Regions from separate parts of the Paenibacillus sp. FSL R10-2782 genome, predicted to be linked through region 2. Evidence: predicted binding sites of a transcription regulator. Region 2 holds the regulator's gene; the other holds the start of a gene.
What was found. Region 2 encodes Rex, which represses fermentation and respiration genes when NADH is low (regulators of the CRP and FNR family bind a similar motif). Its sites were predicted from a motif close to TTGTGAAATATTTCACAA; they were not measured.
Positions count from the first base shown of each region.

Region 1: NST83_RS21250 (cytochrome ubiquinol oxidase subunit I) is a predicted target of Rex. The motif match lies at 5,134-5,151, and genes of this name have one in related genera.

Region 1 covers NZ_CP151951.1:4,633,308-4,642,235, reverse strand. Annotated here, with positions in the region: gene def (peptide deformylase) at 651-1,232, shown strand; gene NST83_RS21260 (sensor histidine kinase) at 1,394-3,184, shown strand; gene NST83_RS21255 (response regulator transcription factor) at 3,177-4,817, shown strand; gene NST83_RS21250 (cytochrome ubiquinol oxidase subunit I) at 5,225-6,631, shown strand; gene cydB (cytochrome d ubiquinol oxidase subunit II) at 6,618-7,631, shown strand; gene cydD (thiol reductant ABC exporter subunit CydD) at 7,631-8,928, shown strand, end outside.
Region 2 covers NZ_CP151951.1:3,133,263-3,142,190, reverse strand. Annotated here, with positions in the region: gene dinG (ATP-dependent DNA helicase DinG) at 1-1,790, shown strand, start outside; gene NST83_RS14065 (redox-sensing transcriptional repressor Rex) at 1,836-2,489, shown strand; gene NST83_RS14060 (amidohydrolase) at 2,476-3,777, shown strand; gene NST83_RS14055 (DUF5590 domain-containing protein) at 3,815-4,339, shown strand; gene NST83_RS14050 (hypothetical protein) at 4,940-5,473, shown strand; gene NST83_RS14045 (AAA family ATPase) at 5,466-6,968, shown strand; gene NST83_RS14040 (3-hydroxyacyl-CoA dehydrogenase NAD-binding domain-containing protein) at 7,105-7,977, shown strand; gene NST83_RS14035 (acetate kinase) at 7,974-8,928, shown strand, end outside.

The DNA.
Region 1 (8,928 bases), 1.5 Mb from region 2:
AGAATGAGGAAAATAGATATAGAAAAGATATATTCTTCTATTACTGATGCAACTCGGTTTTCGTTTTTATAATAAATAATGTATATTAATGTAAAAAATGTTTTTCACTACGGTTTTTGGACCGGAATAGGAATGTTATTAACCGCTATAATCATTGTTTTTTTAGTTGTATTCGCAGTATTTTTTTTAAAAGGTATTTTCCTCAAATTACAAAACAAACGCCATTAAGGTTTTTGTCACCCACCAAGCCACCGTATCCGACATACCTAGTGCCTTACAGCCTTCCAACACAGCGTCTTCAACGGATCCTGTATAGGTATCTATAATGCTTAATAGAGTAGCAAATCCTGCCGTGCCATAAAAGCAACTAACAATTGACTTGCTTTCTTTTTGCTAAAATTCAATAGAATAACCTTCTTTCATCATAAATATGTGATATAGATTAACTGGTTAACCTGGTGAACAATTAAGCTTATGAATGTTTAACGGGATGAATTTTGGCCTTACTCCAAATACCGCTTTATTTTGACAATTCATTTCATGAATAGATATAATTTATGGGATAAAACTTGAAGTAAAACCGAGAATTTTACCCATATTTCGCAGGATCACACGAAAGTATATTTATTAAAATGAATCGAGGCTGACGAATGAGCAATCTACCGATGGACATGCTTCTCACGAAGGATATCGTACGTGAAGGGGAACCGATTTTGCGTACGAAGGTTGATCCGGTATGCCTGCCGCTGCGTGAAGAGGATCTTCAACAGATGCGGTGGATGATGGATTATTTGAAAAACAGTCAAAATGAAGAGATGGCAACCCGTTATGAACTGCGTCCGGGTGTGGGATTATCAGCCAACCAGGTCGGTCTGAACAAAAGGATGTGTGCTGTCTATTATCAGGATGGAGACAAAACGGTGGAGTATGCGCTGTTTAATCCGAAGCTGGTCAGCCACTCGACGTCCATGATTTATTTGGAACAGGGCGAAGGCTGCTTGTCAGTGGATCGTTACATATCTGGATATGTCCCGCGTTATGAAAAAATTCGCATTAAGGCCCATTTGCCAGATGGAACGCAGGAACTGCTGACTTTCAAAGGCTATGCGGCGATTGTGGTACAGCACGAGATGGACCATTTGGATGGCATTATGTTCTATGACCATATTGACCCGGACGATCCTCAAAAGCTGCCGCAGGGTGTGCATATCGAGCCCTTTGTGCGTGAATAGTTCATGATCCGTAAAGTGTGGTGACTCCGTTCGCCACATTTTTATTTTGCAAAAATATAGATATAGATGTTGCGAAGCTTTAAACTGAAATCATGTATATCGTGATGCGGTGAGTAAGTAATACATATTAATGTAAGCGCTTATCTAACTGGGGGGATGGCATGTATCGTGGAGTTCGATATCTGATGAATAATATGCGTATGCGAAATAAGCTGCTGTTCTCCTACGTGCTGATTGTCATGATCCCGGTACTGGTGGTGGGCGGCTGTGCCACGTTTTATTTGCGGGAGCAGGCTTTGGACAGTGCGATTGCCCAAACGGTAAATAATGTGGAAAAGATCAAGAGCCAGACTGCAAATTTACTGCGAGTACCCACGGATATTTCAAATGGGCTGATGTTCGATAAAAGGCTGAGGGAGATGGCGAATCGCCGTTATTCGGGCATGGTAGAGCTGATGAATGCGTATCATCAATACAAGGACTTTAATGAGTATGTACAGCAGTATAGAGAGATTGCGACCATCCGGTTTTATGCGTATAATCCGACGCTTGTTAATAATCTGGAATTTATCCCTGTAGATTCTGGCATTGAGCAGCAGAAGTGGTTTGAGACGGCCTTGAAGGGGACGGCGATTAACTGGTTTTATATTCAAGATAAAGAGGACAACCCGGTAAATCGACTGAGTTTGGTGAGGCAAATTCCCTTTCCCGAATACAATACCAAGGGAGTTTTGATGATTGCACTGAGTCAGACGGAGCTGAACCATATGCTCAGCAAGGAACCGTTTGAAACGTTGATTGTGGATCGTAACGGAATTGTGGTCGCGGCTACCCATACACAGTCCGTGGGTCAAACATTGGTGGATCTGCATCTGGGCTTTGATGTACAGGGTAGGGGGAAGGGGATATATGAAGCAAAAATAAACGGGAAATCCTCGAACATTATTGTGGATGAGCTGTTGCCAGCCTCCAGTGTGAGCGGATTGACGATTATTTCGGTGTTTTCGACGGAACACATTGTACAGGGAGCGAACCGGATCAGCTTGATCGGCGCATTATGTGTTCTTGCGGTGCTGGTGATGGCATTGGTTCTTATTACGATGATTTCCTGGCTGCTCACCAAACGGCTACAGCGATTGAGCCATGAGCTAGGTAAGGTGGCTGCGGGGGATTTCCATGTCGTATCGAGCGTGGAGGGGATGGACGAAATCGGGGACTTGTCCCGCCGCTTCAACTATATGGTTGCCAGCATCCGCCAGTTGATGGGGCAGGTGTATGAAGCGAGTGAGAAAAACAACAGGCTCGAAATGGCACAAAAGGATATCAAGCTGAAAATGATGGCCAGTCAGATTAACCCGCACTTCCTGTTTAATGCGCTGGAGTCTATTCGAATGAAGGCGCATCTCAACGGGGAGGCGGAGATTGCCACAACGGTGCGTTTGCTTGGCCGATTGATGCGGCGGAATCTGGAGATTGGAAGCGGTAAAACGACAGTGCGTCAGGAACTGGATATGGTGCGATCCTATTTACAAATTCAGCAGTTCCGGTTTGGAAATCGTTTGATCTATGAAGTGAATCTGGAAGAAAGCGCTGAGGAAATGTCCATTCCTCCATTAATTATACAGCCGCTGGTGGAGAACGCAGTTATTCATGGCCTGGAAAACAAGGAAGAACCGGTTACCGTGAAAGTCGATATTTCGATGAAGCTACGAGAGTTGCGAATAAAAGTAGCCGACGATGGAGTTGGCATGGAGGCAGAACAGCTGTCCCGTCTGCTTGACCGTATCACAGGTACGGAAGAGCCGGAAGGGAGCAGTATTGGTCTGCGCAATGTTCACCAGCGTCTGACGCTGATGTATGGTGAACACTATGGTCTGCATATGGAGAGCGTACCGCAGGCCGGAACAACCGTAACCTTTTCAATACCCAGCGAGGAGGAGTCGAATGTATAAAGCGATGATTGTGGATGATGAGCCTGCGATTCGTGAAGGATTGACCTCCATCATTGATTGGAGAGACTGCGGCTTCTATATTGTAGATACAGCAGAGAACGGGCGCGAGGCATTGGATAAATTTAAGGAGCATCGGCCGGAACTGGTCATTGTCGATATACGGATGCCGGGGATGAGCGGGCTGGAGGTCATACGGAGCATACGCGAAATGAACGGTGAGCCGTTTCATTTTCTTATTTTAAGCGGATATGCGGACTTTGATTATGCGCGGCAGGCGATGGGCTTTGGGGTAGATGGTTATTTATTGAAGCCTGTGGACGAAGAAGAAATGACGACAGAGCTGAAACGGGTACGGCGAAGCATTGAGAGCGAAAAAGAAGACGGCAAGTGGGGAAGCCCACCTGTCCATGAACGCGATTGGATCGAAATCCTGCTGTTTCCGGTTCAGGAAGATCGGGCTAATCGTGGTGCATTGGAACACAGCGACCCTCTCAACGGAGGAACGGAGCAAGCTGAACATCCTGGCCAGCTTCCAGCGCCACCCCCTCTGGATTGGGGAAGCTATCAGGTCGTACTGTTGGATCTTCGGATACCCGACTGGGATCGGCAAGCCCGGCAGTCGGCAGCAAAGCTGTGCCTAACGGAAATGTGCCGGGAGCAGGGTAGGGGAATTGTATTTGAGGCAGGAATATATACAGGCTTGCTACTTCCCGCCACGGTGGACACAGAAGAAAATGCTGTTCAGTTGCTGGCTTCCTGGCGACAGGCGCTAAAGCCGTGGGCAACGAAAATATACGTAGCTGCTGGCGATCCGGTGGGAAGACTTCATGATATTCCGAGCTCTTTTGAACAGGCGCTGCGTCTACTGGAGCGTACTTTTCTTTTCCGGGCGGAAAGGGTGATGCTTACCAGTGACCTGCACGTTTTGGAAACTTCGGACGAGGGAATGTGCGAAACGACTGACAAAGCCTCAGACCCCATGCGTTATGCAGAGAAGCTGTACTACGCGCTGGATATGTCCAATCGTGAAGCTGCAATACGTGTATTGAAGGAAATGGAGGTCCAATTTCCACAGATCTATCGTACAGAGGCTGAAATCAAGGCGGCGTTTGCACAGACATTTACCTTAGCGCTGAACAAGTATGCGGCTGGACAGGAACAGAGCCGTATGGTGCTGGAAGAGCATTCCCGCTTGATTACGGATGTTTATGCCTATTCAACCTTGGGAGAGCTGGTGGATCGGTCGAAGGAGCATGTTCTGCAATGGATTGGTCAGACCGATCCAGGTGGTAAGGAAACGATCATGAAACAATTGATTGATTTCATTCATAGCCATTATGATGAGAACCTGCGCTTGGAGATGTTGGCGGATATGTTTAATTACAACAGCGGCTATTTGGGCAAATTGTTCAAAAGTCATACAGGCGAAGCTTTTAACGCCTATCTGGACAAGGTGAGGATCGAGCGGGCAAGGGAATTGCTTGCACAGGGGATTAGGGTGCATCAGGTGGCAGGACGTGTCGGATATGCCAATGCCGATTATTTTCACGGCAAATTCAAAAAATATGCGGGGATGTCGCCTTCCTCCTATCGTAATCGGGTTCAGAAGAACAGAGGGACGGATGGCAGTTGATGGATTCCCGTGGGTTAAATTGATGAAGTCTCTCTTGTGGATGTCGGAGCAAAGGTCTCCGAACGAAGAGAGGCTTTTTTCATGGAAAAAATTTGGATAGATCAATCGAAAATGTCACACTAACTAGAAGATTTGAGCTGTTTTCATAAATTCGCCATCATTACGACACAGCTTTGACATGATGTTCACACTTTCGATTCTATTTCTTTCAAATCTATTCTATATAATGATGATATTCTGAAGCCGGGTCATGAGATTCCGTAATGAAGATGCCTGAGGGGGCTATTCATAAAAAGTGATCGTTCCATATGTAATAATGTGAATACTATCACAAGGATGAAGGAAGGCTTCAGAACCTAATTATTAATATTCATTCTTAAGAGAAGCGCAGGGGGAGGAATAACATCATGGACGTATTAGAATTGGCACGGTTGCAGTTTGCAACCACAACAATTCTTCACTTTGTTTATGTGCCGATCTCCATTGGATTGTCGTTGCTGGTGGCGATTATGGAGACCATGTATGTAATCAAAAAAAATGATTTGTACAAAAAAATGGCTCAATTCTGGGGAACTTTTTTGCTGATTAACTTTGCAGTAGGCGTGGTCACCGGGATTTTGCAGGAGTTCCAGTTCGGGATGAACTGGTCTGACTTTTCCCGTTTTGTTGGAGATGTGTTCGGTACGCCGCTGGCGATTGAGGCACTGCTTGCCTTTTTCCTGGAATCAACCTTTATCGGATTGTGGGTATTCGGCTGGGAACGGCTGTCCAAAGCAGTCCATTTAACCTGTATGTGGCTGGTATCCATTGGTACGATGCTGTCCGCCCTGTGGATTTTGGCAGCCAACTCATTCATGCAGCGTCCAGTAGGATACGAGATTCATAATGGTCGCGCAGAAATGAAAGATTTTTTCGCTCTGTTGACGAACGAACAGCTGTTGTGGGAGTTTCCTCACACATTGTTTGCAGCTATTGCGACAGGCGCTTTTCTCGTGGCAGGTATTAGCGCATGGAAGCTGATGCACAAAAAGAATCTGGACTTTTTCAAGCCTTCTTTCAAAGTAAGTATTATTGTCGCATTGATTAGTTCGATGTTAATCCCGATGTTTGGTCACGGACAGGCTCAATATTTGGTGGAAACACAGCCAATGAAAATGGCTGCCAGTGAAGGGTTATGGGAGAACAGTAGTGATCCGGCCCCTTGGACGGTTATCGCAGGTATTGACCCTGAAAAGAAGGAAAACAGCTTTGAAATTAAGCTTCCTTATCTCTTGAGTTTGCTGTCCTATAACAAGCTGTCCGGCGGGGTTTTGGGGATGAATGAGCTTCAGGCACAATATGAAAAAGCTTACGGCCCTGGTAATTATATTCCGCCGGTACGTACTACATTTTGGAGCTTCCGCATTATGATTGCGGCCGGATGTGCCATGATTGCACTTGCTTTGTACGGAGCTTATCTGACATTCCGTAAAAAATTGGAGGGCTCGCATCGCTGGTTCTTCCGTTTGATGATGCTCGGCATATCACTTCCATTCATTGGGAATACTGCGGGTTGGATCATGACAGAAGTGGGGCGTCAGCCTTGGACGGTCTTTGGTTTACTTCAAACCAAAGATTCCGTTTCGCCTACCGTTGTGGCAGGGGAAGTGCTGTTCTCGCTGATTTCGTTTACCGCATTGTATTTAATTTTAACGGGTGTGCTGGCGTTCCTGTTTGTCCGTACGGCTCGCAAAGGTCCGGATATCGAACCACATCAGGAAACGGTAATCCATGATCCATTTGCTCAAGGGGGTGACACCAATGTCGTTAAATGATTTGTGGTTCTTATTAATTGCTGTGCTGTTTACTGGCTTCTTCTTCCTGGAGGGCTTTGATTTTGGCGTGGGTATGGCTACAGGTCTGGTGCCGCGTAACGATCAACAAAAACGCTTGATGATTAATACAATTGGTCCATTCTGGGATGCTAACGAAGTATGGTTGATCACAGCAGCAGGTGCGATGTTCGCGGCTTTCCCGCACTGGTATGCGACCATGTTCAGCGGATATTATCTGGTATTTGTACTTATTCTGCTTGGATTGATTTTACGCGGAGTTTCCTTTGAATTCCGGGGCAAGGCAGAAGGAAAATGGTGGACCGGAACATGGGATGCCTGCATTCTGATTGGCAGCTTTCTGCCGCCGATGCTGTTCGGTATGGCTTTTGCGGCTTTGATAAAGGGTGTACCTATTCAGCAAAACATGGACTTAAAAGCCGGATTCTCGGATGTGTTTAACGGATATACGGTATGGATTGGACTGACTGTAGTTGGGATGTGCCTGATGCATGGGCTGACGTTTATTTCCCTGCGTACAATTGGAGAAGTACGAGATCGTGCTCGTGTGATTGCGTCAAAATTCCTTCCGATATTAGGTGTTTTGCTCGCGGGTATGGTGGTATGGACTTATTTTGCAACAGATGTATTCGCACGTCGTGGCCCTTATATGTACGCCGCAGTTGCAGTGGGGATCGTCGCCTATGTGCTGGGATGGTATTTCCTGAAACAACGCCGCGAAGGCTGGGCCTTTGGGATGACGGGAGCTATCATTTTGCTGACATTCGTTTCGTTGTTCGTCGGCTTGTTCCCGAGGTTTATGGTGAGCTCGATCAACAGTGCATTTGATTTGACGATTTATAATGCAAGCTCCAGTCATTACACCCTGAAAGCCATGACGATTGTTGCAGCAACGCTTTTACCCTTTGTGCTGGCTTATCAGGCGTGGAGCTATTTTGTTTTTCATAAGCGTCTCAGTGAAAAGGATCATTTGGAATACTAATGGATAAAGCATGGTTTGGATTAAAGGGCATTCGGCCGGTAATGCTGCTGCTGGCCGCCCTTTCCCTGGCCCAGGGGGCCGCTGTGATTGCGCAAGCGATCTTTTTGGCAAAGGCGGTTACGATTTTATTTGATAAACATCCGCTGGTGATGGCATGGCCGTCACTGGCGTTGTTTTTCGCGGCTTTTGCGGCGAGGCATACGATGATCTGGCTGCAACGTCGGACAGCAGGCCGCTTTGCCGAAGCATCAGGCGCTTCCCTGCGGGAGCGTCTGCTTGCTCGTTTGTTCGAGCGAGGACCTGTTTTTGCTGCCAAGGAAGGCAGTGGCAAGCTGGTGACGTTGGCGCTGGACGGAGTGGATCGTTTTCGCACGTATTTGGAGTTGTCCATTCCGCGTATGATTGACATGATGTGTGTGACAATACTTGTGCTTGTGTCTGTTTTCACATTGGACGTGATTTCAGGTGTGATTTTGACGGCTACGATGCCGATCCTGGTTGGCTTCTTTATCCTGCTGGGCTTGGCGGCGCGGAAGCAGGCAGATAAACAGTGGCGCTCCTATCGTCTGTTGTCGCATCATTTCACGGATTCGTTGCGCGGCCTACAGACGCTGCGGTTTTTGGGCCGTAGTCGGGAGCATGGAGCAACGGTCGGGAAGGTCAGCGACCAGTACCGCACGGCTACGATGCGTACACTGCGGGTCGCGTTTCTGTCCTCTTTTGCGCTCGATTTTTTTAGTATGCTATCGGTCGCTTTTGTGGCGGTAGGCTTGGGCTTGCGCCTGATTAGCGGATCGGTGGGACTGGAAGCGGCACTTGCGGTACTCATTCTGGCCCCGGAATATTTTATGCCTGTACGCCAGTTGGGATCGGACTATCATGCCTCGCTGGATGGCAAGGAGGCTTGGGGTGCAATGCGCTCCATTCTCGGTACAGAGAATGAAGCGGCTCAGCCAACAGATTCCGTGGATATCCTTACGGGGGGTGGGCGCACAGACAATGCTATGGGTGACGGCAATGCCCTAAATATCACGGGACAGGATACGATCAGGTTGAAGGATATATGCCTTCTCAATGAGGACGGTTCCGCACGACTTGACCACATATCCGCGAGTGTTGAGCCGCATATGAATATGATCGGCATTGTCGGAGCCAGCGGTGCAGGCAAAACAACGCTGCTCAGTTTGCTTGGCGGCTTCGCTGAACCGACCTCGGGCGAGCTGAACGTGAATGAGTGGGCATTGGCTGGTGATAACAAAGCCGAATGGCAGCGTCATATTGCCTATATTCCGCAGCA
Region 2 (8,928 bases):
AACATAAAATAAACAGAAGAGACTTCGCAACGCCGAAGGAAGATTTAATTACAGCGGCCCAGATGATCGTCTGGCTGACGTTGACCGAAACTGGCGATGATGAAGAACTGAATCTAAGCAATCGTGGTGGAGATTTTTGGGAAACGGTGGCCAGTGATTCCGAGTCTTGTCTTGGTCGTTCTTGTCCATGGTTCCGCAAATGTTTTTATCATCGTGCGCGCCATGAGGCGGGAATAGCCGATGTGGTCATTACGAATCATTCCAAGCTGTTCACGGACGTAAAAGCGAGTCATCAGCTGTTGCCGAGTTATGAGCATCTGGTCATTGATGAAGCGCATCATCTGGAGGAAGTCGCTGGTAAGCACCTGGGCATGCATATGAAATATTTCACACTCTTGCATACGCTGACCCGGTTGTTCAAGGACAGCAAGAACGGACAATTGCCTTCGCTGCGTCAGCAGTTGGCAAAGTCGGGGCATGAGAAATCGACGGATTGGGCTGCTACCATTGACCAACTGTATCCGCTCGTGCTGGAGGTCAAGGAGACTTGGGATCTGCTGAGCGACAAGCTGTTTGGCATGCTGCCGGAGCGAAGTGATGCGACACCGGGCGAAACAGGGCAGTTTTCTTCCCGTCTCAAGCCGTCGGCCAAGCCTGCCAAGTGGGATCAGGCTGCTGCGCTGGAAAATCAGATTTATGTAACGTTGAGCGAAATTTTGCGCAAGGGCGACAAGCTGGTGCTCGACGTGAAAGAAGAACATGACGATTATGCGGCTGACAGCCTCATTACAGATATTACGGGGCTGCTTAAGGATTTGGCAGGCATTAGGGAAAGCTTGCGTTTTTTTATGCGTCTGGATGATGAGACGACCGTATATTGGCTCGAAGCGAGCGGGCAATTCCGCAGCAAGTCGCTACAATTTTATGCGGTGCCCGTCGATGTGAGCCGCCAGCTGAAAGAAATGTTTTTTGACAAAAAAAGGAGCATTATTCTGACGTCTGCTACCTTGTCAGTGGATAAGTCGTTTCAGTACATGACCGATCAGCTCGGCTTGCAGGAGGCCGCAGATCAAGGGCGGCTGATGACTACGCAGCTTCCGTCACCCTTCAATTACAGGGATCAGGTGCTGCTAGTCATTCCAAGGGATTTTCCGAGCGTGAAGGGCAGTGTAGGAGACGAGCATTTTGTAGATATGCTCGTCAGCTCGCTAGGTGCGACTGCCCAAGCGACGCAGGGGAGAATGCTCGTTCTCTTTACCTCCTACCGCATGCTCCGGCAGGTGTATGAGCCGCTTAAGGAGGCGTTGGCATCCAGCGACATCACCGTGCTGGGGCAGGGCGTAGACAGTGGGAGCCGCAGCAAGCTGACCCGACGTTTTCAGGAAGCCAAAGCTTCTGTGTTGCTGGGAACCAGCAGCTTCTGGGAAGGCGTCGATATTCCGGGCAAGGCGCTGACGTGTCTGGCCATTGTCCGCTTGCCGTTCCAACCGCCGAATCACCCGCTGCTGGAGGCTAAAAGTGAGCTGCTCCAGCAGCAGAAGAAAAATCCTTTTATGAAGCTGTCTGTTCCGCAGGCCGTCATTCGTTTCAAACAGGGATTTGGACGTTTGGTACGTACGGCGAGCGATCACGGGGTCGTTATCGTTTACGATACACGTGTGATCGAATCCTATTACGGAAAGCACTTTTTGTACTCGTTACCGGGACCAAAAATGGAGCATATGCCGACGGAGCAAATGGTGCCCCGCATCGCCGAGTGGCTCCAATCCGCCCCGGAGACAGAGGCATAACGGACGGACATCTATACATGTCCGTTACAATTAGGGGGAGCATGTATGAAATCAGATAAAATTTCAGAGGCTGTCGTACGGAGGTTACCCGTATATTTACGTTATCTGAATGCACTGCACAAAAGGGAGGTGGCTACGGTCTCTTCCCAGGAGTTGGGACAAAGACTGGATTTAAATCCGGCTCAAATTCGTAAGGATCTCGCGTATTTTGGAGATTTTGGCCGTAAGGGTATCGGCTATGATGTTACTTATCTTATCGAGAAAATACGCCATATCCTGAAAATCGACCAGCAAATTAATGTGGTATTGGTCGGAGCAGGTAATCTGGGGCAAGCCCTTTCGAATTATAATGCTTATTTAAAAGACAATATGAAAATTGTAGCGGTATTTGATGCTGTCCCAGAAAAGGTCGGAACCAAGATCAATACGCTGGTCGTGCAGCCAATGGATGAACTCGAAGCGACCGTGAAGGAACAAAACATTCGGATCGGGATTATTACCGTACCGGATTTTGAAGCGCAGCACGTGGCTGACAGGCTCATAGATAGCGGGATTGGAGCGATATTGAACTTTGCACCGACTACGCTCAAGGCACCAGCAAATATTCGAATACATGCCACAGATTTTACAACAGATTTGTTAAGCCTCGCTTATTATTTGGAGGACGGAAAGGAAGATACGCAACATGACAGCGAATAAATGGATGATTAAAAATGGCTCTTTTGCCGTGAACAGACCGGAAGCCGGGGTAATCTACGGCTATATGATCGTGGAGGACAGTCGCATTACCTATATTGGCGAGACTTTGCCAGCGGGTGAGGAAGAGACGGAAGCGATTGATGGTAACGGACTGTTGTTTTTACCTGGTCTGATTAATACACATGGTCATGCGGCGATGTCTCTGCTGCGTGGGTATGGGGATGATCTGGCTCTTCAAGTATGGCTTCAGGAAAAAATGTGGCCGATGGAAGCCAAGTTTACGTCTACGGATGTGTACTGGGGTACGTCCTTGTCCGTGCTGGAAATGCTGAAAGGCGGAACAACGACCTTTTTGGACATGTATGATCATATGGACGAGGTGGCTCGTGTAGCTGAAGAGTCCGGCATCCGTGCGAGCCTGATGCGTGGAGCGATTGGACTATGTTCGGAGGAAGAGCAGCGGATCAAGCTGGCTGAGGCTGTGAATTTTGCACGTAATTGGCATGGGAAAGCAGACGGTCGCATTACGACTATGATGTCTCCGCATGCGCCGTATACGTGTCCGCCTGAGTTTATCGAAAAATTCGTACAGGCTGCGCATGATCTGGACTTACCGTTGCATACGCATATGTCGGAAACCATTGCCGAGGTAGAGCAAAACGTACGCGACTACGGCTTGCGTCCGGTTGCGCATTTGGATAAGCTCGGCTTTTTCTCCCGTCCATCGCTTGTTGCCCATGCTGTTCATCTGAATGACGAAGAAATAGCTTTGCTGGCTGAACGTGGTGTAGCGGTTTCGCATAATCCGGGCAGCAACTTGAAGCTGGCGAGCGGTGTGGCAAGAGTGCCTGATCTGCTCCGTGCAGGCGTTACTGTCTCTCTGGGAACAGACGGCCCTGCCAGTAACAATAACCTGGACATGTTTGAGGAAATGCGGCTGGCTGCACTCATTCACAAGGGAGTATCTGGCGACCCAACCGCAGTTCCTGCGGGTGAGGCGTTGCGTCTGGCAACGGAGTACGGAGCGAAGTCGGTTGGCTTGAATGAGGTAGGGGCGTTGGCAGCAGGCAACAAAGCTGACTTTATCGCGCTCGATCTCAATCAGGCTCATTTCTTGCCGCGTACGGATCTCATTTCCCATGCGGTATACTCTGCAAGCGCCAAAGACGTGGCCCATGTATGGGTAAACGGTCGTCAGATTGTGAAAAACGGTGAGTGCCTGACTATGGATGAGGAACGTATCAAGCATGAGGCACAAGCCGCCTTTGAAGGGCTGCTGTCGCGCTAATTCAGGTGTCACATCCCCTAAGAGAGGAAGCACAGGTTTGAAAAATAAGAAAAAATGGATAGCGGTCGGGATTCTGGGCGTTATACTGATTCTGGTCAGCATTTTCTGGTATTATTCCTACGTTACTCAAGACCAGGTGATTGAGAGGAATGCTGCTATCGTAAAGGCCAAGCAATCAGGTGGTCTGGTTAGCACAACGCAGACGTGGAAGTCGGTGTGGGATCGGGTATATTGGGTAGTTCAAGGGAAAAATGCTCAGAACGAAAATATTATGGTGTGGGTCCCTTTTCAAAAAGTGGAGGGCCAACCGAATGTGCCTGTCGCAGATAATAGCAGTGTTCATACCGAGCTACTGAAAAACGGAGTCGACGAGCAAAAAATGACGGCGATGATCCAGCAGCAGCTTCCGGGTATAGATATTGTAAGGCTTGAGCCGAGTGTGTTTAATGGTCAATATGTGTGGCAGTTGTTTTATGATGACGGCAGCCATCATTATTATACCTTTTATCGCTTCTCGGATGGGGGATCGGCGGGGGTAAAGTATACTTTGCCTAATTACTAGAGTGCTGTGGGGAGTGGATGATGGTGGTTTGGGAGCTTTAGGAGCGCTGCGTGGCCATTTGATCTTCCGATCGCTATCGCTTCTTCAGATTCAAATGGCCCACTCCGCTGGCTGACCACCGTGGAGTCACTTCAAACACCACTCTTTTCATGAGAGCTGGGGGAAGAGGGCACGGACGCCGTGCTGCGCTTGTCTCCGTTTTGGGTTTTACATGCTAAAAAGACGTAAATACGATAAAATTCGTATTTACGTCTTTTTAGCATGTACCCCTTGCGAAGCTTGGCTAAAAGCCAGCGAAGCATATTTACCTACCCAACTTTCCTCACAAGGCGAAATATTCTTTATGACTGTGCAACAGCGATCGTAAGATCAAATCATTCACGGAGCGCCTCACCATAACCAATGATTTTGCCTTATTGCAACTCCCCCACACATTGCCTTCGATATTAGATATACGTTATGATATACTATATTTTATAAGTGATAGACAAAAATGATAGATAAAGACTTGCTGGTCACTGTAAGATCATGCAGTCTGGTTTATTTGTTGACATTCGTCCCGTTTCTTCTGTGTTTTACATTTTGAGAGGAGGATGTTATTTGAAATTACGTGCAGTTCCTATCGTTGTTGCGGCGGTTTTGGCAGCATTGCTGCTGTTCGGAGGATGGTTCATTTACCGTCAGGTTACAATGCAAAGTCCTTTGGAAAAAATAGTTTCCCAATATCCCGGCGTGACAAGCGCTCAAATAGATATTAAACCGGATCAGGTTGTTTTGAATCTGGATCTCAAACCGCAGGCAGATATTGCCGGATTGGTCAATGTAGTTAAGCAAAAAGGACAGCCCATCATTGGCAGCCGTACTGTTAAGCTGGAAATTGCGGATCATTCCAATCCAGCCTTGAATCAGTGGTGGTCTGAGGCCATGTTTCCGGTAGCGGAAGCGATGGAAAATAAAAAATACACCCAAATTACATCGACCGTCGAACTGATGAAAAAGAAAAAATCCGGTATCGAGGCCGATACTGATATGGATTCTAGCAACGTCTATATCCGACTCAGCGAAGGCAAAGCGACTAAGTTTATCGTTTTGCCACGTCAATCTCAGCAAATGGGGGTATGGCCTAATGCCTAGATGGATCAAGGAAGCACTAATCGGCATTGTGCCGGTGACCATTATATTTCTCGTTTTTATCGGGGTGAATATTATCCCTTTTCTTATCGCAGGCTTGATGCTCAGCGGCTTGCTAATGCTCATGCATGCACGTGGAGGCTTGGCTGTAGGGGCCGGGCAAGAACGTAAGCGTAAAAAGAATGGCCCCGACAAGCTGACTTTTGAGGAGATCGGCGGGCAAGAAAGCGCCAAGCAGGAGCTGCGCGAAGCGCTGGATTTTTTGAATCGGCATGATGAAATTTCCAAGTTCGGCATTCGTCCATTAAAAGGTGTTTTGCTTACAGGCCCTCCGGGAACCGGGAAAACACTGATGGCGAAGGCAGCAGCGCACTATACCAATTCTGTATTTGTTGCTGCTTCAGGCAGTGAGTTTGTTGAAATGTATGTAGGTGTTGGTGCAGGCCGTGTCCGTGAGCTGTTTAAGGAGGCCCGCACTCGTGCAGCCAAGGAAAAGAAGGAAAATGCCATTATTTTTATTGACGAGATCGACGTGATTGGCGGCAAGCGTGAGGGTGGACAGCAACGTGAATATGACCAAACCTTGAATCAGTTGCTGACAGAAATGGACGGCATCTATTCGGCAGATACTCCGCGCATTTTGATCATTGCGGCAACAAACCGTAAAGAAATGCTGGACAGCGCCTTAACGCGCCCGGGGCGTTTTGACCGTCATATTCAAGTGGATTTGCCTGACAAAAAGGGCCGTCTTCACATTCTTAAAATCCATGCCAAAAACAAACCGATTCAGGAAGATGCGAATCTGGACAAAATTGCTGAGGAATCTTACGGGTTTTCCGGTGCGCAGTTGGAAAGTGTCATGAATGAAGCGGCAATCTATGCGATGAGACAGGAACAGGAAATGATTGCGCAAAAGCATCTGTCGATGGCGATTGACAAGGTGATGATGGGTGAGAAGACGGATCGTGAATCAACGCTGGAAGAGAAAAAGCGTGTAGCGATTCATGAACTGGGACATGCTATTATGGCTGAAATCGTTCGTCCAGGCAGTGTCAGCCAGGTAGCGCTCAGCCCGCGTGGGAAAGCGCTCGGCTATGTGCGGCATAATCCACAGCAAGAGCATTATTTGTATACCAAGCAGTTCCTGGAGGAGCAGATCATGATCTCGCTCGCAGGGGCTGCGGCGGAAGAAATGTACTATGGCGGTCGCAGTACAGGCTCTAGCAACGATTTTGAGCAGGCGCTGAACATTGTTCATACGATGATGACTTCAGGTTTGACTTCACTCGGCATTATTAACATGGAAATGGTAACAAAAGAAGAGCTCATGCGCGAAAATGGTGAGATTATGGATGACCTGCATAACCGTACATTGGAGCTTCTTGAAAAGCATCGTCCAGTATTCGACAACTCTCTTGATATCCTTATGAAGGAAGAAACCCTGTCCGGGGATCAATTTAGATGTCAATTTAGTGAAAATGCTCTATTACCAGCATAATTTTTTATGCTGGTTATTTTTTTTTACTTTTAGTCCGTGCTAAGATATTATTAGCTATTGGGACATAAACATGTATTTTTCGACAAAGAAGGATACAATATAAGAGAGTGACCAGGAAAGGGTGGAGTAAAGAACCATGCAATTTAAAAAAATCGGCGTCATCGGCGGCGGCACCATGGGACAGGGTATTTCTGAAATGCTCGCGTCCAAAGGAATTGATGTGCTGTTGGTAGAGCAGACACCAGAGAAACTAGACTACGCCTACAATATGATTGAAACGAGTCTGGACAAGCAACTGGAAAAGTGGGCAATCACACAAGCGGAGAAAAAATTGATTTTATCCCGCATCCAGAAAGTTTCCCATTTGGCTGAGCTCGGCAGTTGTGACATGGTCATTGAGACCATTACAGAAAATCTGGACGAGAAGAAAGCTGTTTTCCAAGAGCTGGACCATGTGTGTCCAAGCAACATTATTCTTGCAAGTAATACATCCACGCTGAGCCTGACCGAGCTTGCCAGCTCGACCAAGTATCCTGAGCGTGTTATTGGCATGCACTTTATCTATCCGGTATCCCGCATTGATCTTGTAGAAATTATTCGTGGTTTGAAAACTTCCGACGATACATTTGAAAACACCAAGATGTTCGTTGAAGAAATAGTGGAGAAAAGAGGGGTTATGATTTATGAATCCCCAGGCTTCGTAACAAGCCGTATCATCTGCCTGCTGATCAATGAAGCGGCTCACGTTCTTCAAGAGGGCGTTGCTTCTGCTGAAGATATCGACGATGCTATGCGAATCGGCTACAGCTTCCAAAACGGTCCTTTGGAAATGGCTGACCGCTTTGGTCTGGATTCCGTTTTGGCTGCTCTGGAGCGTATGTTCCGTGAATTCGGCGAATTAAAATATCGTCCGTCCATCGTCCTGAAGAAAATGGTGCGTGCAGGTAATCTGGGCGTTAAATCGGGCGAAGGCTTCTTTAAGTACGACAAGGATGGTGACCGGATATGAAAATTCTCGTAATTAACGCAGGGAGTTCTTCCCTGAAATACCAGCTATATGATATGACGGACGAGTCTGTTCTGGCAAAAGGATTGGTAGAGCGCATCGGTATGGATTCTTCCATCCTGACGCATAAGCCGACCAATAAAGAAGAATACACTGAGGTTAGCGAAATTCTGGAGCATACTACAGCGATCCGTAAAGTGCTGAATGCACTCACAGATGCGGAACATGGTGTCATCTCCAGCACTAGCGAAATTCAGGCTGTGGGCCACCGCGTTGTTCATGGAGGCGAAATCTTCAAGCAGTCAGCAGTTGTAACGCCTGAAGCGAAGAGTGAAATCCGCCGCTTGTTCGACCTTGCGCCATTGCATAACCCGGCTTCCATGATGGGTATTAAAGCGGCTGAATTGAATATGCCTGATGTACCGCAGGTTGTTGTATTTGATACCTCGTTCCATCAAACCATGCCTGAAAAAGCTTACATGTACGCCATTCCAAGAGTGTTGTACAATAAGTACAAGGTTCGTCGCTACGGCGCGCATGGTACTTCCCATGATTATGTAAGCAAGGAAGCTGCCAAATTCATTGGTCGTCCTTTGGAAGAGTTGAAAATCATCACTTGCCACATTGGTAACGGCGGCAGTGTAACAGCAGTTCAAGGCGGCTTGTCTGTAGATACTTCCATGGGTATGACTCCACTGGAAGGACTTATGATGGGGACACGTAGTGGTGATTTGGACCCGGCAATCGTGCCTTATGTGATGAATAAAGAAGAATTGACGGTCAATGAAGTCAATTCCATGCTGAACAAGCATAGTGGACTTTTGGCTATCTCCGGTATCAGCAGTGATATGCGTGAAATCACAGAAGGTATGGAAAAAGGCGAAGCTAATTCTACATTGGCATTTGAAATGTATGAGTACCGTCTGCGCAAATATATTGGTTCGTATGCCGCGG